Regions from separate parts of the Desulfitibacter alkalitolerans DSM 16504 genome, predicted to be linked through region 3. Evidence: riboswitches for the same ligand, from Rfam matches in the RefSeq annotation. Region 3 holds a riboswitch; each other region holds the start of a gene.

Region 1 (4,208 bases), on a different contig from region 3:
TTACAAAAGGCTAAAAGCAGATCTGCATACCCTCAAGTCAGCTTTTTAAGGCCAACAAAAGACTGGAAAGACTCTGTAGACAGTTCTTGTGTCTTATTTCCAAGTAAAACATATATAAGGAGTGAACATAACATGAAAAAATATCTAAAAATACTTTCATTAGTAATACTTTTGATGTTTACATTGAGCACTATTTCTTTTGCTGCTGAAGCGCGAGATGCATCTTCTTCTAAAAGTCAGGTTATAGAAGACAACTCCAGGTCTTCTAATATAGAAAGTAATGAATTGCAGGTCAAGCATGAAAGCTTAGTACAAAAAATTCAGACCAAGATAAATAGTTTGGAGGATAGAGCCACAAAAGCTGAATATATAGAAAAGCTTAATCAAATAAGGCAGTCAAGACTTGATATAGAACAAAAAATAGTCAGGCTTGAGGTGCTTCTGAGAGAAATAAATAGTTTAATAAACCAAAATAATCTCGAGGAAGAAAACCTAGAAAAATACGAAAGACTTATTACACATATCCAAAAACTAATTAGAGCTTTTGAAGATGAAACTATAAAAAATCGTTTATTAAATCGTCTAAAGGTTATAGAAAATTCAATGGACAGAATTGAAACAAAGATTGTCATGCTGGAAAGTCTATTGAGAACTATTAACAATTTTTCCCCTGATACACCCACAGGGGAAAATATAGAAAAACAGTATCTGAGCCTGGTGGGGAAAATAAGAAGCATGATAGCTAGAATCATGGATGAAGAGGTTAAAGAGCAGTACTACGCAAGTTTAAAGAACATATATAATACCAGAGACACATATCAGTCAAAAATTTTAAGATTGGAAATGTTGGAAAAGGAGCTGCGAAGCTATCTGGCAAATGAAAACATTACAATAGATGACAATTCTCTAGTAAGAATTCAAAGATTAGTAGAAGCAAATGAAAAAGAGATTTTAATGCAGTTACGTGAAAGAATTATGAATAGAATTCAGCATCAGGAATACCTAAGAAATCTCCCTGATGAGGTAAAAAGAGAAATGAGGAACAGGGAATTAAAAGATAGGCTTTATATAAGAGGCAATACCCTTGACTTTGACGTTCCCCCAGTACTTAGAGAAGGTAGAACTCTGGTGCCTGTTAGAGCAATTACTGAAGGACTTGGAGCTGAAGTGAATTGGAACAATGAACTTAAAAAAATCACCATTACCAAGGATGATAAAATAATTGAGCTTTTTCTAGATTCCAGGATTGTGCTTGTTAATGGTGAAGAATATGAGTTAGATATACCTGCCCAGTTAATTAATAACAGAACTACTGTCCCCATAAGGTTTGTAAGTGAAATATTAGGTGAAAGGGTAGATTTCAATGAAGAGACAGGAGACATTGATATTGGGTTAGAAACAGTTGAAGATTTACATGAAATCTTGTATTTTGAGAATTAAGGCAGCCAGTAACTAAGAAAGTTCAAAGCAATTAAACATTTACAAAGTCCAGGATAACTCCTTCTAAATAACAATACCAGCCAAAGGCTGGTATTGTTATTTATCAACGCTGAATGTGCAGAAATTGAAAGGCATTACTTTAAAATTCACTGACCTTTTCATAAGTCTTGCTGTCTTTATACATGGTGTAACTTCGATTATTTTCTGCAAACTGGATATCTACAGAAGTATCCATGGTAACCCACTTGTTATTTATATAAACCTCATTCCATGCATGATAGCCTTGAATTTTTTGCCCGTAGCCCTTTACAAGCTTTGCAGGAATTCCTACACTTCTTAACATGGAAGCAAATAAAGCACTAAAATCATAGCAGATTCCACTTTTACTTTTTAAGGTTTTGTTAATATCTGGAAGATAATCATAGGATAGCTTGTCTATCTTGGCATAGTCATATTTGTAATTGCTAACAATATACTCATATATAGCTTTTACTTTTTCTTCATCACTTTCAATGCCTGCTGTCAATTCCCTGGCCTTGCTAATGGCCTCATCTTCCTTTTCCCATTTAACTATTTGAATAGAATGCAAAAAAGTTTTTAATATATTACTCATGTTTATATTAAGTGTGTCTCTGGAAACAATACGGTACTGGTTGCCTGTCACATTTTCCAGAATGGCTATTGTGTATGCTCCATTTCCTAATTGAACAGGAAACCTTTCAGTTCCCCTGCCAGCTATATTATAGTACAGGCTTGTCCCATCCTTTTGGACCATTACCTTTACTTTCGTACCATTTTGGATGTTGTAGCTTATGGAGAATGCTCCATTGCTTGCTTCTGAAGCATCAATGGAATAGGTATTTGCAGCCGCCATGGCTGCAGGTGCAGATAATAATGCACAAAATACAACAAAAATAATTAATGATATTTTCCTCATTTCCTAACCTCCAGCATTCCAATAATATTGGACTAACCTGGCAGCTCGACCGTCATGGCCCACCCCACATGGGCTTTAGACTCGAAAGCTTTGCGTCCCTATCTTTCGACAGGTTTGCCTTTTTCAAGTGCTGCTTGGAGCATTAGGAGAACAAGCTAATGCTGAATTTCCAAACTAATCTGCACTTGTAATAATAAAATATATACTTTCTTAACAATTAAAAAATCCTTATTCGGATTGTCCAAATAAGGATAAATAGATGTGTTCATAACTGGCTGTTATTTTGTCCTTTACTGGCAACCCGACCATCATAGCACTGCTGCTTTAGACTCGTGGCTTTGCGTCCCTGCCTTTCGACAGGTTTGCCTTTTTCAGTTATAAATTACACCTTTTACAACAAATAAAACACCTTGCTTTGATTATTATTTTATCAAAATTTCATCCCATTAACATGGGACCATGGTCCTGTTTTCTATAGGACCATGGTCCTAGTCATTCTGTTTCGCCTGGACTATGAGCCTGTGGGTTGGATTACGTATAGGTTCGCAGGTGACAATTGAGAGAACTTTTTCTTTCTTATCTGTACGCAGGACATGTATTTCCTCAGGTCTAACAATAACCTTATTGTAAACTGTATAGTTATAATCACCCTTACTGGTAGAGACAACAATCCTGTCATTTATCTTCACCTCATTCAGCCTGTTCAGCAGCCTTCCATGGGAGTGTCCCCTATGACCAGCTACCACTGCATTGCCATACTCACCAAAGGATGTTGTGTCTTCAAGAAAGGATATGCCAATTTTAAGGTTAGTTTCATTTAAGCCGCTGATAATTGGCAATCTAACCTTTATAGAATCTATAATCAAAACCCCCAACACCTCACCCTGTGGTGTAAGTGGAGCTCTCTCTTCCTCTTGTTCCTCCTCTTCTATCAAAAGAAGCTCGTCTAACTGACCAAGGTCTTGAATTGCCTCCTGGTTTTCCAACTCTGACAGCAGTTTTTGCTGCCAGTACCAGGCAAAGACCTGCTCCATTAGTGGATAAAGGGCAACTGTTATTCCAATTAGTATAATGAAAATTGATAGTTTCTTTTTCATAGGTTATACCTCGTGTTTTTATAGTAAAAAGGCTGAGATTTTAAAAGCATCCCAGCCTGATATTTGTTATTTTCTTCTTAATACTATTCCCAGCATTACTATAAAGGCTCCAGCACCAAGAAAGTATATTGGTGATAATTCACCTGTGTCAGGCATTGCTGCCGGACCAGCAGGAATTCCATCTTCATCAACGGTAATTAAAATTTCCGGTTCGGAGGGTTCTTCTTCAGCAGGTCCCAATGGGATTGGATCATCTGGAACATCTAGCGGGTCATCTCCACCACCAGTATCGCCACCACCTCCACCTCCTCCACCTCCACCGGTGGAGCAAGTAGTAGTAAAGGTCCAGTTGGCTTTTACAGTTGCACCCTGATATTCATTTCCTGCACCTCCTGGGAAAACTACACTGAAATCAATTGTTTTTTCAGAGCCTGCAGGCATTGTTCCAATTAGGATGTTTCCCCTACCTGCAGCAGATCTAAAAAGTTCGTTATTGATTATGTTGCTGCCATCTGCAATGTAAAGATTTAAGATATCAGCCAGTTTACCCCCATTAAGGGTTGCTTCACTCAGGATGTTTGTTCTAATGTATAGAGTAAGAGGTACGCTGCCTGTATTTCTTAAAAGAAGACTTGTATTCTTAAGGTCCCCAGGGTTGAGGTTGCCTGTATTAACTTTTTCGTCAGAAGCTTGAATTACAAGCCCACAAACATTGCCTTCTATACTAATACCAT
Region 2 (4,208 bases), on a different contig from region 3:
TATGAATATGAGATCATATGGTAGACAAACTGACCCCAAAAGAGCTAACATTGATATGGGTGATTCCTCTAACCCGTTTGTCTGGAACGATGCACCAAATAAAGCTGGATGGGGATTAGTATATCTTGATACTTTAGAATGGGATGCATCTAGAGAGGTTTTTTATAATATAGCTCTAAATGCATTATTGGATGGCGTGCCTGTAATTGTAGGTTATAAACAAGCCACTAGTGATAGATCACATTATGTTTTAGTAAACTACTTATATGGAACAGGATACAATCTAAGTGATTATTGGGTGACAGACCCTGATTCTAGCAGTTCAAGCCTAATACGGTTAAGTACTTTAATAGGGGATAGACCTCTAAGGAATGTAGCGGTTTATCCACCTAAATAATATGTTATAATGTAGATAGGTTGCTAAAGCAATGCATTTTCATGGGGGGTGCAGCTATCAAAATAATTATTACCTTGTTAATAATGCTATTTCTGTCTATAGGGTGCTCCTATAACGCAATGGATGAACAAAAATACAAAAATACCACAATGGCAAAAAAAGACTTAAAAGAACAATTAAATGATGATCATTCTAATAAAGGAACAAGCATAAATGAAGTTAATGATACTCTGGACAGAGATAAAACATTGAATAATGGAACTGAAAGAAAAGTTATTGAAATTTCGACTTCGTACTATAACCCAACTTATAATTTCTGGATAGATATACCAACCATATGGGAAGATGCTTATGAAATAGTTGAAAAAGATTCTAAGGTAGAATTTTACTTTATTGTATGTGGAGATATTAAGGTTAAAAACTTTACAATTTATGCATGGACACATGAGGAATTTGAAGACTTGTTGGAAACAATGGGTTCAGACAGATTCTTCATTGAACAAGAGGTGTTAGGCAAGAATAGAGATTATGGTTTCCACATGATAGCTGAGATTTCTTTAGATGCTCTGATAGAATCTGAAGAGTGTATACAGGAATGGAGAAAGTTGGGTACCATTAATTTTTATGAAATGAGAGAATTGATTCGTTTAGAGTAATAAATTTAAATCCTTGCAGGTTCTACAGCCGTCAAGGATTTTTTTTGGAACTAACTTAAAATACAAGAAATTTTAACATTAAAAACGAAGTTTTGGACATAATAACTAGGATTTTGACATGGCAGAATGAAATGACTTTAAGAACCATATATCCCAGATTATATATGTTTGATAATAATGGAGTCAAAATTAGAAAAGATAAAATATTTGCTAGACTTCCATTATGTATCAAGAGTGATTATGTTTTTTAAGTGTCAGTGAAGCTCAAAAAACGGAAAGTTTCAAACTAAAGGGTAAGGTTGAATTTTAAAAATTTAGCAAAAATGGAACTTTTAAAGATTTGTTACGTCTAATAAAATAATACAATATTGAAAATTAGTGGCAAAGCCATTGAAAGATGGTGACGCAAAGCCATGGGTCTAAAGCTAAAAGCCATGACTGCCAGGTTGCAAAGTCAAAAAGCTGTTCAACAGGATTACCTGGGACAGCTTTTTTGTATTTTTGGACTAACCTAAATTACAAGAAAACGAAGTTTTTGACATTAAAAACGAGGTTTTAGACATTAAAAGTGAGGAACTTGACATGGAAGATAGTATTAAACGTTAATTTATGGTAGGTTTAAATCAATAACTTTGGGCAGACAACATGGTTTTTTAAAAAAATATTCCCGGGCAAATAGTGGCACCCTGGAAAGACCCATTTGCCCGGGAGTACACCCTCCTTTACCAAAGACAAGCTATCCCAGCCTGAAGTAAAGGAGAGATTACAGGTTAGGGGAGTGGTTATTTATGGGGGTTTATATATCTATTAAACTATTGAAATGAAAGGAGCATTAAATAGGAGGTGAAATATACAATGAATAAAGGAAAAAATACCATATTATTAACTGTTGTTATTCTTCTTGTTACTATATTAGGTTATTTTAGCATTAGCTACGCTATGGTACACGATGTATTTTTTCAAAAAAATTACAAAATAGATGAAACAGGCCAACTTATTTGTGCCAAAACTAATGAAATAATAACTGAAGAAAACTTTGATCCTTCCAAAGTTTACAGAGTTAATGAATATGGGCAGACCTATGGTTCCTCTCTTTTTGCAGTTTCTTTTGAAACTGAGCCTGACTTAATTCTTGCAAAAGGCATTGATGGCACATTAGGTTATGTTTATGCCACCGATTTATATGGAGAAGAACCAAAAAATCCTGAGGAGGCTCTCGCCATGCAGAAAGCAAATGCTGGTAAAGATCGAGTGATCCCGCTATATGCTTCTGATGGCAAAACTATAATAGCAGAATTCATAATGTATGCAATCGATATAGATGAGATTAATTTAATTACAGCAGAAGAAAAACATTAAAATATGAAGTACACACCAATCAGGAGAAATTCAGAGCAAAAGGCTGGAAAGAACAAAAGATGAGAAAATCGACATGGAAAACGAGATTTAGACATGAAAAGCGAGGAACTTGACATGGAAGATAGTATTAAAAGTTAATTTATGGTAGGTTTAAATCAATAACTTTGGGCAGACAACATGGTTTTAAAAAAATATTCCCGGGCAAATAGTGGCAACCTGGAAAGCTCCCTTTGCCCGGGAGTACACCCTCCTTTACCAAAGACAAAGGTGAGGTTTAAGATTTAGGGGTTGGCTGGATTGATGAAACAGAAATGATAGACTATCCTAGTGTTGGAGTAGATTATGTAAAATACGACCCAGAACCAAATGTTTACTATGATGTTCAACCTTGGTCATACTATGTATCCGCAAGAGTAAAAGTAGATTTGTCTAGAGGAAATGATGAGTGGTCCGTATATGTAGATTTTAAAGAAGAAGGGATTTAATACTTAGAAGCTAATCATTTTGCCTGCATACCAAGGGTTATATATATTCCCCTTGGTATGTAATTAAATTTTATAAATTAGGAATCATATATTTTTTATTTAAAATAGGGTAGAAACACTTAATTGCTTAATTAACGTTATCTTTGAAAGTGCTTAGATAGTTTTTATTGTTTTTTAAATAAAAACTGTGATATTTTATGTTTAAGGGGGTTAATGTAGAATGCATAGAACTTCGTATGCTATTTTATTTTTTCTTGTTAGCATAGTACTATTAGCTGGCTGCAGCTCAAAGGAATATATTTACCAAAATAATAGGTTTTATGGTGAAGGCCAATACTGGCAAGCAGAATATATAATTGAAAGCAAGAAAGATCCAGAAGATGGCAGTTTTAAAGAAAGCAAGTTTGAGTTTATAGTCATATATAAAGGAGATGTGTCTGAATTAAAATCAGTAGAGCAATTGCAAATGACCATTATAAATGACATTGATGAAGAAATATCCAAAATAATAAACTTTACGGATCCTCCAGATAAAAAGGTCTTCAGAATGTCTGGAGGCTCAAGTGGATCATATATTAGTGAAGATGATATATTTGAGGTAAATGTGGTTTGGGGTGATTTTGAAGAAAAATTCGAGATATTTCACAACTAAATTAAGTTATGCAAAAGCGGTTATTCCACCAATCTGGCTGGAACAGCCCTTTTTAGTGTTAAGGAGCACTGTAAAAAGGAAATGAGAGAATTGATTCGTTAGAGCTTTAGCTTTGAGAAGAAAAGTAGAAAAATCTACCTCCATTTGATAAAATAGTGCAGGTTTCGTCAGCCGCACTACAATAAAGGGAGGTAGATATCCGAATGGATACAGAAAGTTTATCACACACGCAGTGGAATTGTAAATATCACATAGTATTTGCACCTAAGTACAGAAGACAGGTGATATATGGAAAGATTAAAACTGCAATACCACCAAAAATGAGTATATCTAGTTTCATGGGTTATCTTAAGGGTAAAAGCTCACTCATGATATTCGACAGACATACAAATCTGAAGTATAAGTGTGGCAACAGGCATTTCTGGTGCAGAGGCTATTATGTGAATACAGTTGGCAGAAACAAAAAGGCAATAGAGCAGTATATCCGAAAGCAATTACAAGAGGATATAGCGTCAGAACAGATGTAATAATTTTAGAAGTATAAAAAGTCTTTATAATTGGGTTAAAATAAAAGAATATATTGAAAGAGGTGAGATACATATGACTTTTGGAATGCCTGAATGGATTATTACTATTATACTTGTATTTTTTGTGCTTTC
Region 3 (4,208 bases):
GCTTCTCTATCTTACCAGTGGAAGCGAAATGGTTCCGATATAAATGAAGCTAGTAATAGTACTTATATTATTGTAGATGCAGATATTGGCGCAACGCTTTCGGTAGTGGTAACTGCGATAAATTATTCCGGTAGTTTAACCGGTACGGCGAGCGGGTCCATCGAAAAGGCGGATGATCCAACAGCACCTGCAGCCCCAACCATGGCCAACAGTACGACTACCAGTATAACCCTTACACCAAATGAGGGATATGAGTACAGCAGAGGTGGAGTCAACTGGCAAAGCTCCAATACATTCACCGGGTTGACGGCAGGCACTACCTATAACTTTTACCAAAGAGTAGCCGAAACGGTAACCCATAAAGCATCGGCATCAAGTGAGAGTGCAAGCATAAGCACTAAAAGTTCGAGTTCCGGCGGGAGCACCGGCGGCGATACAGACACTTCTTCAGGTGTTGATAACGGAGGAACAACAAGCGATACAAATAAAGCAAACATCACTGCTGTAGACACAAATGGAAATATAATCACTGCACCAATGCTGGATGAAAACACAGGTGTTGCAGCAGCAGAGATTAATTCAACTATATTGGCTGCAGCATTTGAAAAGACAGGACAAAGCAGTGACGGTAAAAAGATTGTTGAAATTACTATACCTTTTGTGGAAAGTGCAAAGGCATATGATATTACCATGCCTGCAAGTGTCCTGTCATCGTCAAATGCAGACTGGCAGATGAAAATAAAAACAGATATAGCTATGGTAATCCTGCCCGGCAGCATGTTGCCAAAGGAAATTGTTGCAGGTGCAGAAAATGTGTCCATTACCATTGCACATGCAGATGTTTCAAGCATAGGTGAGGAAATAAAGAACCGTATTGGCGACAGACCGGTAATTCAGCTTAGTTTAACAGTGGACGGAGAGCTATATGCTTGGAACAATGAAAATGCATCAGTAACGGTATCCATACCCTACACTCCGACTCCAACAGAACTTATTGATTCGGAACACATAGTGGTCTGGTACATAGATGAAAACGGTAATGTGGTTTCAGTACCCAATGGGCGTTACGACCCGGCCACCGGAACCGTAACCTTCACAACCACTCATTTCAGCTACTACGCCGTAAGCTACAAGCAGGTGAGCTTCAAGGATGTGGCGGCAGGCGCGTGGTATGTAAAGGCGGTTTCCTTTATAGCCGCACGGGATATTACCACAGGCACGGGCAACGGCAATTTCAGCCCGGAAGCGAAGCTGACCAGGGGACAGTTTATCGTCATGCTGATGAAGGCATACGGCATAACCCCCGACGCGAATCCGAAGGACAACTTCGTAGACGCAGGCAACACCTGGTATACCGGCTACCTGGCTGCGGCAAAAAGGCTTGGCATATCCGCAGGCGTAGGCAACAACCTCTTTGCACCGGAAAAGGAAATCACCCGCCAGGAAATGTTCACCTTGCTGTACAATGGGCTGAAAGTAATCGGCAAGCTGCCCCAGGGCGATTCCGGCAAATCGCTGTCAAGCTTCAGCGATGCCGACGACATAGCTCTCTGGGCTAAAGACGCCATGAAGCTGCTTGTGGAAACCGGAACCATCAGCGGCAGCGGGAACAGGCTTTCCCCAAAGGATACCACCACCAGGGCGCAGATGGCCCAGGTGCTTTACAGCCTGCTCTCAAAATAAACAAACAGGTCTCATGCTGCAAGGGATTAACCTTGCAGCATGAAGACATACACAGAAATTGAATAATATGAAGACAAGGGCAAACCCGGTGAAAACCGGCGACGCAAAGCTACAGGGTCTAAAGCGCTTTTACCGCGCTACGACAGCCTGGCTGCCGCAGAGACTATGTACATAACTGCCCTTTCTTAGAAGAGGCAGTTTTTTTATGCATGAGTTATTTGAAGTAAATTTATTCCTCATTATTTTAGTTAACGCTGGTTAATTCGTGGCAATAGTTTTCATGGAGAAGAAATTATTGTTAGTTGGAGTGAAGTTCCGTGGAGTATGTTTTTAAAAAACACATATATTTTAGTTTATTTTTCTCAAATCGTACTAACAACTTATTGGAGTATCGAAACATATAGCCTAATAAACCTTAATAGAAATAATGATATAATGCAGTGCAGTCCAAAAAGTAATATTACTTTTTTGGCTTTTCCCCCTTTATTGACAATCTTAATTTCTAATGATAGTATAGTAAACATAATTGAAAATGATTATCAATTATGTTTTGCAGGATTACTAAAAGGATACGTAATGAACATTATACGAGGAGTGACACATATGAATAGCGAAGAAAACCTCTCTGATCATTTAGCTTCTTTTATGTACAGATTAGATGATATTAAACACATACATTCAAGTCAATTAACTTTTCAACAGCAGGACCGAAGTTTATATACAATGTTGTTGTTTAGGCAAGCGAAAGGAACTATTTATATACAAGAAAGAAGCCACGCCATGGAAGGGCAAATAGGTTTCATACTCTCACCGGGGACCGAAGTGAAGCTTAGTATAGATGATAATTTAACAGTGGATTACTATCAAATCAGATTTCATGCTCTACAATATGCTGGAAATGATTGTTTTACTTCTGGTAAAGTTCGCTTTCCAGAGAAGGTTTTTTTGTTCAATAATCAAGTTTTAAATGAGATGGTTGAGAATATAGGAAGAAATTTTCAAAGTAAAGATTCTTTTGGCGGGATGGAAGCAAATATTCGCTTCCAAGAAATGATTTTATTTCTTTTCAAAGATTACATGGATAAGCAAAAGGTCGATCTTAAAAAAGCAATTACACTTACAAAAGATTATATGGAGCAAAAGTACAGTACGAATATTACTCGTAAAAGGCTTGCTGAAATTGCTGGGGTCAGTACAGACTATTATTCTCGCATGTTTAAAAGAGAAACTGGAAAAAGTCCAATGGAATACTTAACGGATATACGAATCAAAAAAGCTGAGCAACTTCTAATCCACTCTGATGAAAAATTAAGTACGGTTGCTAATAAGGTCGGTTTCAACGATGAATTTTACTTTAGTCGTAAGTTTAAAGCGATGAAAGGTTGTTCACCAACCATTTACATTAAGAAAATAAAATCATCGCCACGGATTACTTCACTTAAACACCTATTAACTGGTCATTTGCTGACACTTGGTATAGAGCCTTATGCCGCTGTTATAAGTAATGCATACCCAGTAATAACCCAACTCCGAAATACTATTCCCCTTGGTGAATTTGATCCCGATTTAGAAAAACTAATGGAGGTTAAACCAGATTTAATTTTAACAAGAGATTATCATAAGGATGATAAGTCACTCAAGGAGAAAATGGTTGAACAAATCGCTCCCACTGTAAACGTTCCTTTTTTACATGAGTGGCGCATGCTTTTTCAAACCATTGCAAAAATCATTGAAAAGGAAAAGGAAGCTAGTATTTGGTTAGAATATTATGACCAAAAAGTTGAAAAAGTTCGTAAACTAATTGAAAGAAAGATTGAAGATGAAAAAATATTAGTGATTGGAATTGGCAAGGAGAAGATTTGTGTATACGGTACTCGTAATGTTGGAACGGTTCTATACGGAGATTTAAGATTGAAGATTCCAAAAGGTGTAGAAGAAATTGAATATTTCAAGGAAATAACTCTTGAGGATTTATTTGGATTTGAAGCGGATAGAATTCTATTAACACCGTATAAGCATGATGGTACGGTGAATATGGATCAAATGATTCAAAATAAAATCAATGCATTATTCACCAGTGAAAAATGGCAGGAGTTAAAGGCCGTTCGGAATAGGGCTATTTATGGTATGTATGATCACAAGCATCTCTATACGTGTTATACGTCTTATACACATAATCTATTACTTGATAAGCTACAGCGGTTATTTGTGACAGAATCGTCCATATAGTGAACATAATCTTTCATGTTAAATATGGTTTAGTTAAGTTATAATTATCAATGAGAATAAATATCATTATCATCATGAGGATGAAAGAAAAGGAGTCGAAACAATGTTAAAGTCAAAAATAGGATTATTTACGTTAGCAACCTTATTCGTGTTGATGATTTTTATCACTGGTTGCACAACGAGCGAATCTACAGGAACATCTTCAGAACAAAATCAAGAAGTAACTGAAGTGAAGTCTACCGAAAATGAGAATAAGGAAGAGGAAACGCCTGCACAGGAAGAAGTCCGCATTATTG
Region 4 (4,208 bases), on a different contig from region 3:
GTAGCCTCTCCAATAACCAAAGCGCCCATGATACTGACAGCCTGCCCGATAGGTCTTGGCATCCTTACACCGGCTTCCCTTAGGATTTCAAAAATAACACCCATCATAAACGCTTCGGTAAATGGCGAAAAAGGGATGCCTCCTCTCGCTGCCATCATAGTCAATAGCAGTTTAAAAGGAATAATATCATAATGAAAGGATACAACAGCCACATATAAGCCGGGTAAGATAATGGATATTAATAACGCCAGCATTCTAAGCGCTCTAATCATTGAGGAAAGCGGCGATCTGGAATAATAGTCTTCGCTCGACTGTATTGACTCTAAGAACAAGAAAGGCACGGTGAGCACAAAAGGGGTGCCGTCGCAGAGAACAGCTACTCTGCCTTCCAAAAGCTTAGCAGCCACAACATCAGGCTTTTCGCTGTTTCCAACCGTAGGAAAAATCGAAAAGGGAGCATCTTCAATAAATTCCTCGATGTACCCGGATTCCAAAATTGCATCTGTCTTGATATTTTTTATCCTTTTTCTTGTTGTATCAATGATTTTTTCGTTGGCAATATCTTTGATATAGCAAATACATACATTAGTCCTGCTTTGCTTCCCCAATTTCATCATTTCAAATTTAAGCCTAGGGTTTTTTATCTTTCTCCGCAAAAGAGATATGTTTATGCCTAGTGATTCAACAAATCCTTCCCTCGGTCCGCGTACGACGGCTTCTGTACCAGGTTCTTCAATGCCTCTTGCTTCCCATCCCTTAGAACCTGCTTTTAATGCTGTTGCTTTTCCCTCTATATAGATAACACTATCTCCAGCCAAAATAGCGTCTATTGTTTCTTGGAAATCCTGAATCTCTTGCAACTCAATTGTGGTTAATAAATTTTCTTTTAAGATAGTGAGTATGGTGCGGTTATTTAGCTCTTTCTTTAGATTCGCAATTCTCGCCTCTATCATCAATGGTTTTAAAATGTCGGCATTTACCATCTGCTTATTTACCAGACCATCAATACATGCAATGATGATTTTTACAGGCGGCTCATCGCCTAAAGCTATTTCCCGCAGCATAAAGTCGCTGCAATCCGAAAATATTTGCTCCAGTTTTTCTTTGACTATTTTCCCGGATTGCGCTATGTGTTGCCCGTTTTTATTTTCATTTAGTGATTTTTCGTGTTCGATATTTAGTGATTTTAATTTGATATATTTTATTAGTCTGAATATCTTTCGAAACATATTGCAACCTCTTGTTTGAAAAGTGTTCTTGTACAATAAAGGTAAGATTTAGGAAACTGCGTTATCAAAAATAATGGGATTACTTCAATAGTTTTTACACCATAATAGCAATTTATTCCTTGCGTTAGAAGTATAGCCGTATTAAAACATGGTAAAGAACTGAATAATCCGTATGGAGATGCGGAGGTCAAAACCGGGTAAACCAAAAGAAAAAATCATGGAAAGTATAACTATAATCACCACCCCGGCATTGATAAAATTGGCATATAACCTGCTATCACCAGAGTCATTCCGGATAGCAGCGCCAACCTGGAATGAAATCTTTATTCTGACTATTTCTTGTTACCAGATGCAAAAACAGCACACATGGCCTGTGCTGGCTCCTTAAAGTACCCAGCAGGAGGAAACCCTAAAATGTTGAATTTTATCGGAACGACAAAAAGCGACACGAATTATGTAAATAATGGTATATAATGTAAAGAAAGTGTAACTATGAACCGAAAAGGCAAACTTGTCGAAAGGCAGGGACGCAAAACCACGGGTCTAAGGCGAGCACCAGATCGCGATGATAGCCGGGTTGCCGAAGAAAAGCCATAATGGCTCACTGGTGCTTTATTAATTTGTAAGCATCAGTGGGCCTTTTTTTGATGAAAACTCTAATGATACTTCATATCACTCTGGTTTAAGATTTAGAAAAGTAAGGAGGGGGATAGTAGTCATGAAAAAGGAACTTAGCAATCTCAGAGTATTAATTATCAATGCCCAAAATGGCGATCAGGACTCCGTAGTTCATTTGGTGCACTGGTTTATTCCCTTAGTAAAGAAGTATAGCCGTAGAATGGGTTATGAGGAGGCGTATGCGGACTTGATTGTCTGGATGGTAAACGCAGTTCATAAATATAGATCCGTTAATGATACTGATATCATTGCCGGGACAGCATCTTTTTCATACGAAAACGGCCAAAAATAAAATATTTTAGGAAGGGGGATGCCATAATAACATCCGCTTTCTCTTTCTCTGATAGAGTGGTGAATTTCTACCCGGGAGAAGGTGAAAGCATAGACCCCTATACCTGAAGAGTATGACCTGGAAGAAGCCCGAATTGTAGCTTGGTTTATCACAGGGCTTCGTCACGAAGCAATCCGTTTGACCAAGAAGTATCGGGGAATGCGAAAGCATGAACTGCTTATATTAATGTTCAAATATAAAAAAACACATCTTTAGGAGAGGTTGAAAAAATAACCTCTCTTTTTTCAACGCTGGGCCGCACAAGCTTTGAGGATTTTAACCGTTCCATTCTTTGTGCGGCCATTTTTGTTTTCTGGAATGGCGTGCATCACCCCGTTTTGTTATAGAACCCAAAAAACAAAACGGAGGTAATTAAAATAGACACACAAGTTGGTATTAACGGTTTTGAAAGCATTGGACGGGATGAAGAACACAAAAGTATAACAAATTTAATTTTTTTAGGGTAGGGGTTGCAAAATTTCTGTCTACTTTCTCTTTCTCTAACAGATGGCAAAAAAACACTCAAAGAAGAGGTGAAAGTATGGAGCCTTACACCTGACGTTCAGAAGTATGATTTATATATATACGAACATTCGGTAATGTGCCGTTCCCCTCCCTCTGTTTTGGATTTTCTTTACTAAAAAAGCTAAAACGGAGGGTTGGAAAATGAAAAAAATCAATTTACGGGATTATTACCCATTCTATCATTCTGACTTTTTTATTGAAGTGGCGGATCAAATTGTAGAGCTATTCAAACAGATTAGCCGAAGAGACCATGCAGATTTTGAACGCAGGCGTATCCACAAAGCATATTATTCCCTTGACGCTTGCGATGGTATTGAAAAGGATATGGTCCTATTGGTGTTATCGCCGGAGGAAATCTACGAACGAAAAATGAGCAAGCAGGAGGTATATGCCGCTATCAACAGCCTGCCGGAAAAACAGGCCAAGCGTATCTATGCCCACTTCTTTCTAAACATGAGCAAAGCGGAAATAGCCAGGATTGAAGGCGTGAGCAAACCTGCCGTAACACATTCCATTGAGCAAGGTTTAAAACGTATAGAAAAATTTTTAAAAAATAATTCCTGATTGGGTTAACTTTTGACCAAAAAATCTGCTGATTGATAGAGGCACAAATCTACCCCCTCGTCCGAACCTTGAAAACTGAATAATTGTTTTATCCGGTACTTTCCCCGTATGTCCTGTGAAGGAAAGCCATATTGCAGGTACGCCAAGACCACCAGTCTCGACATAAGTCGGCTCACAGCCAATGTATCCATGCCGTTTCCGATTTGATGAAGGTAAGGTGCGAGCGAGTAATACCCGCAATGAATAAATGCTGGTTACATTTAAGGCGGCGACACATACGGAGGGATAATGATACTTCCGTCCAGCCACAGCCCCGCTTAAGCGGGATCACGCAATGGGGGCGGCTTGCAGAGAACCTGGGAGAGGTAAGATTCCTATGAAGACGGTCAACCGCCGTCTGCCGGATAAAGCCATAAGTAATAAAACCAAAACAGAAACGCGAGTAGGGGTGCGCCTATCCATGTGAGTATATATGCACGTCCAAACTAAGGCGCATCTCCTGCTTCGCGAATCAAAAATAGAAAGTAGCGCGTAATTAAAAACGAGAAGGGGGCTTACTATGGCTAATGAAAAATTATCCCAAGAAAAAGCCTACCGTATCATGCTAAAGGGCTATCCCGATGTGCTTGATATAAAGCAAATGTGTGAAATTCTTGGCATTAGCCTAAAAACAGGATACGGTTTGATACAAGAAAATAAGATTGAATGTTTAAAGGTTGGGCGGGCATATAAAATCCCCAAGCCTTTTTTATTTAGCTATCTGAGAATAGGTACAAGCGGCGACAGCCAATAAAAAATGATATTTGCACATTTTACGAGCTTTTTTTATTGTGATACACTCATCCTGTCAACGGCAGGTGAGTGAATAATTCGAAAGGAGG

The links. Region 3 has a riboswitch for cyclic di-GMP ahead of K364_RS0105220 (helix-turn-helix domain-containing protein). Riboswitches for the same ligand answer to the same signal wherever they lie in the genome.
Region 1: it holds a riboswitch for cyclic di-GMP, as region 3 does, so the genes downstream of both, K364_RS0110115 (transglutaminase-like domain-containing protein) here and K364_RS0105220 (helix-turn-helix domain-containing protein) in region 3, are expected to answer to the same signal.
Region 2: it holds a riboswitch for cyclic di-GMP, as region 3 does, so the genes downstream of both, K364_RS24800 (hypothetical protein) here and K364_RS0105220 (helix-turn-helix domain-containing protein) in region 3, are expected to answer to the same signal.
Region 4: it holds a riboswitch for cyclic di-GMP, as region 3 does, so the genes downstream of both, K364_RS24480 (helix-turn-helix domain-containing protein) here and K364_RS0105220 (helix-turn-helix domain-containing protein) in region 3, are expected to answer to the same signal.

What each region holds. Positions count from the first base shown of each region.
Region 1 covers NZ_KK211100.1:885,964-890,171, forward strand. Annotated here, with positions in the region: gene K364_RS0110105 (hypothetical protein) at 1-49, shown strand, start outside; gene K364_RS25585 (copper amine oxidase N-terminal domain-containing protein) at 133-1,440, shown strand; gene K364_RS0110115 (transglutaminase-like domain-containing protein) at 1,580-2,377, opposite strand; cyclic di-GMP riboswitch class I at 2,414-2,506, opposite strand; cyclic di-GMP riboswitch class I at 2,670-2,754, opposite strand; gene K364_RS0110120 (class D sortase) at 2,866-3,474, opposite strand; gene K364_RS0110125 (COG1361 family protein) at 3,541-4,208, opposite strand, start outside.
Region 2 covers NZ_KK211104.1:166,197-170,404, reverse strand. Annotated here, with positions in the region: gene K364_RS0118940 (C39 family peptidase) at 1-397, shown strand, start outside; gene K364_RS0118935 (hypothetical protein) at 517-1,053, shown strand; cyclic di-GMP riboswitch class I at 1,424-1,507, shown strand; gene K364_RS24800 (hypothetical protein) at 1,909-2,412, shown strand; gene K364_RS26835 (hypothetical protein) at 2,724-2,897, shown strand; gene K364_RS0118915 (hypothetical protein) at 3,118-3,549, shown strand; gene tnpA (IS200/IS605 family transposase) at 3,753-4,076, shown strand.
Region 3 covers NZ_JHVU01000032.1:27,275-31,482, reverse strand. Annotated here, with positions in the region: gene K364_RS27060 (S-layer homology domain-containing protein) at 1-1,683, shown strand, start outside; cyclic di-GMP riboswitch class I at 1,752-1,842, shown strand; gene K364_RS0105220 (helix-turn-helix domain-containing protein) at 2,287-3,912, shown strand; gene K364_RS0105215 (ABC transporter substrate-binding protein) at 4,016-4,208, shown strand, end outside.
Region 4 covers NZ_KK211102.1:298,780-302,987, reverse strand. Annotated here, with positions in the region: gene K364_RS0115770 (spore germination protein) at 1-1,229, opposite strand, end outside; cyclic di-GMP riboswitch class I at 1,724-1,814, shown strand; gene K364_RS24480 (helix-turn-helix domain-containing protein) at 1,948-2,199, shown strand; gene K364_RS0115760 (RNA polymerase sigma factor) at 2,905-3,327, shown strand; gene K364_RS0115750 (helix-turn-helix domain-containing protein) at 3,887-4,120, shown strand.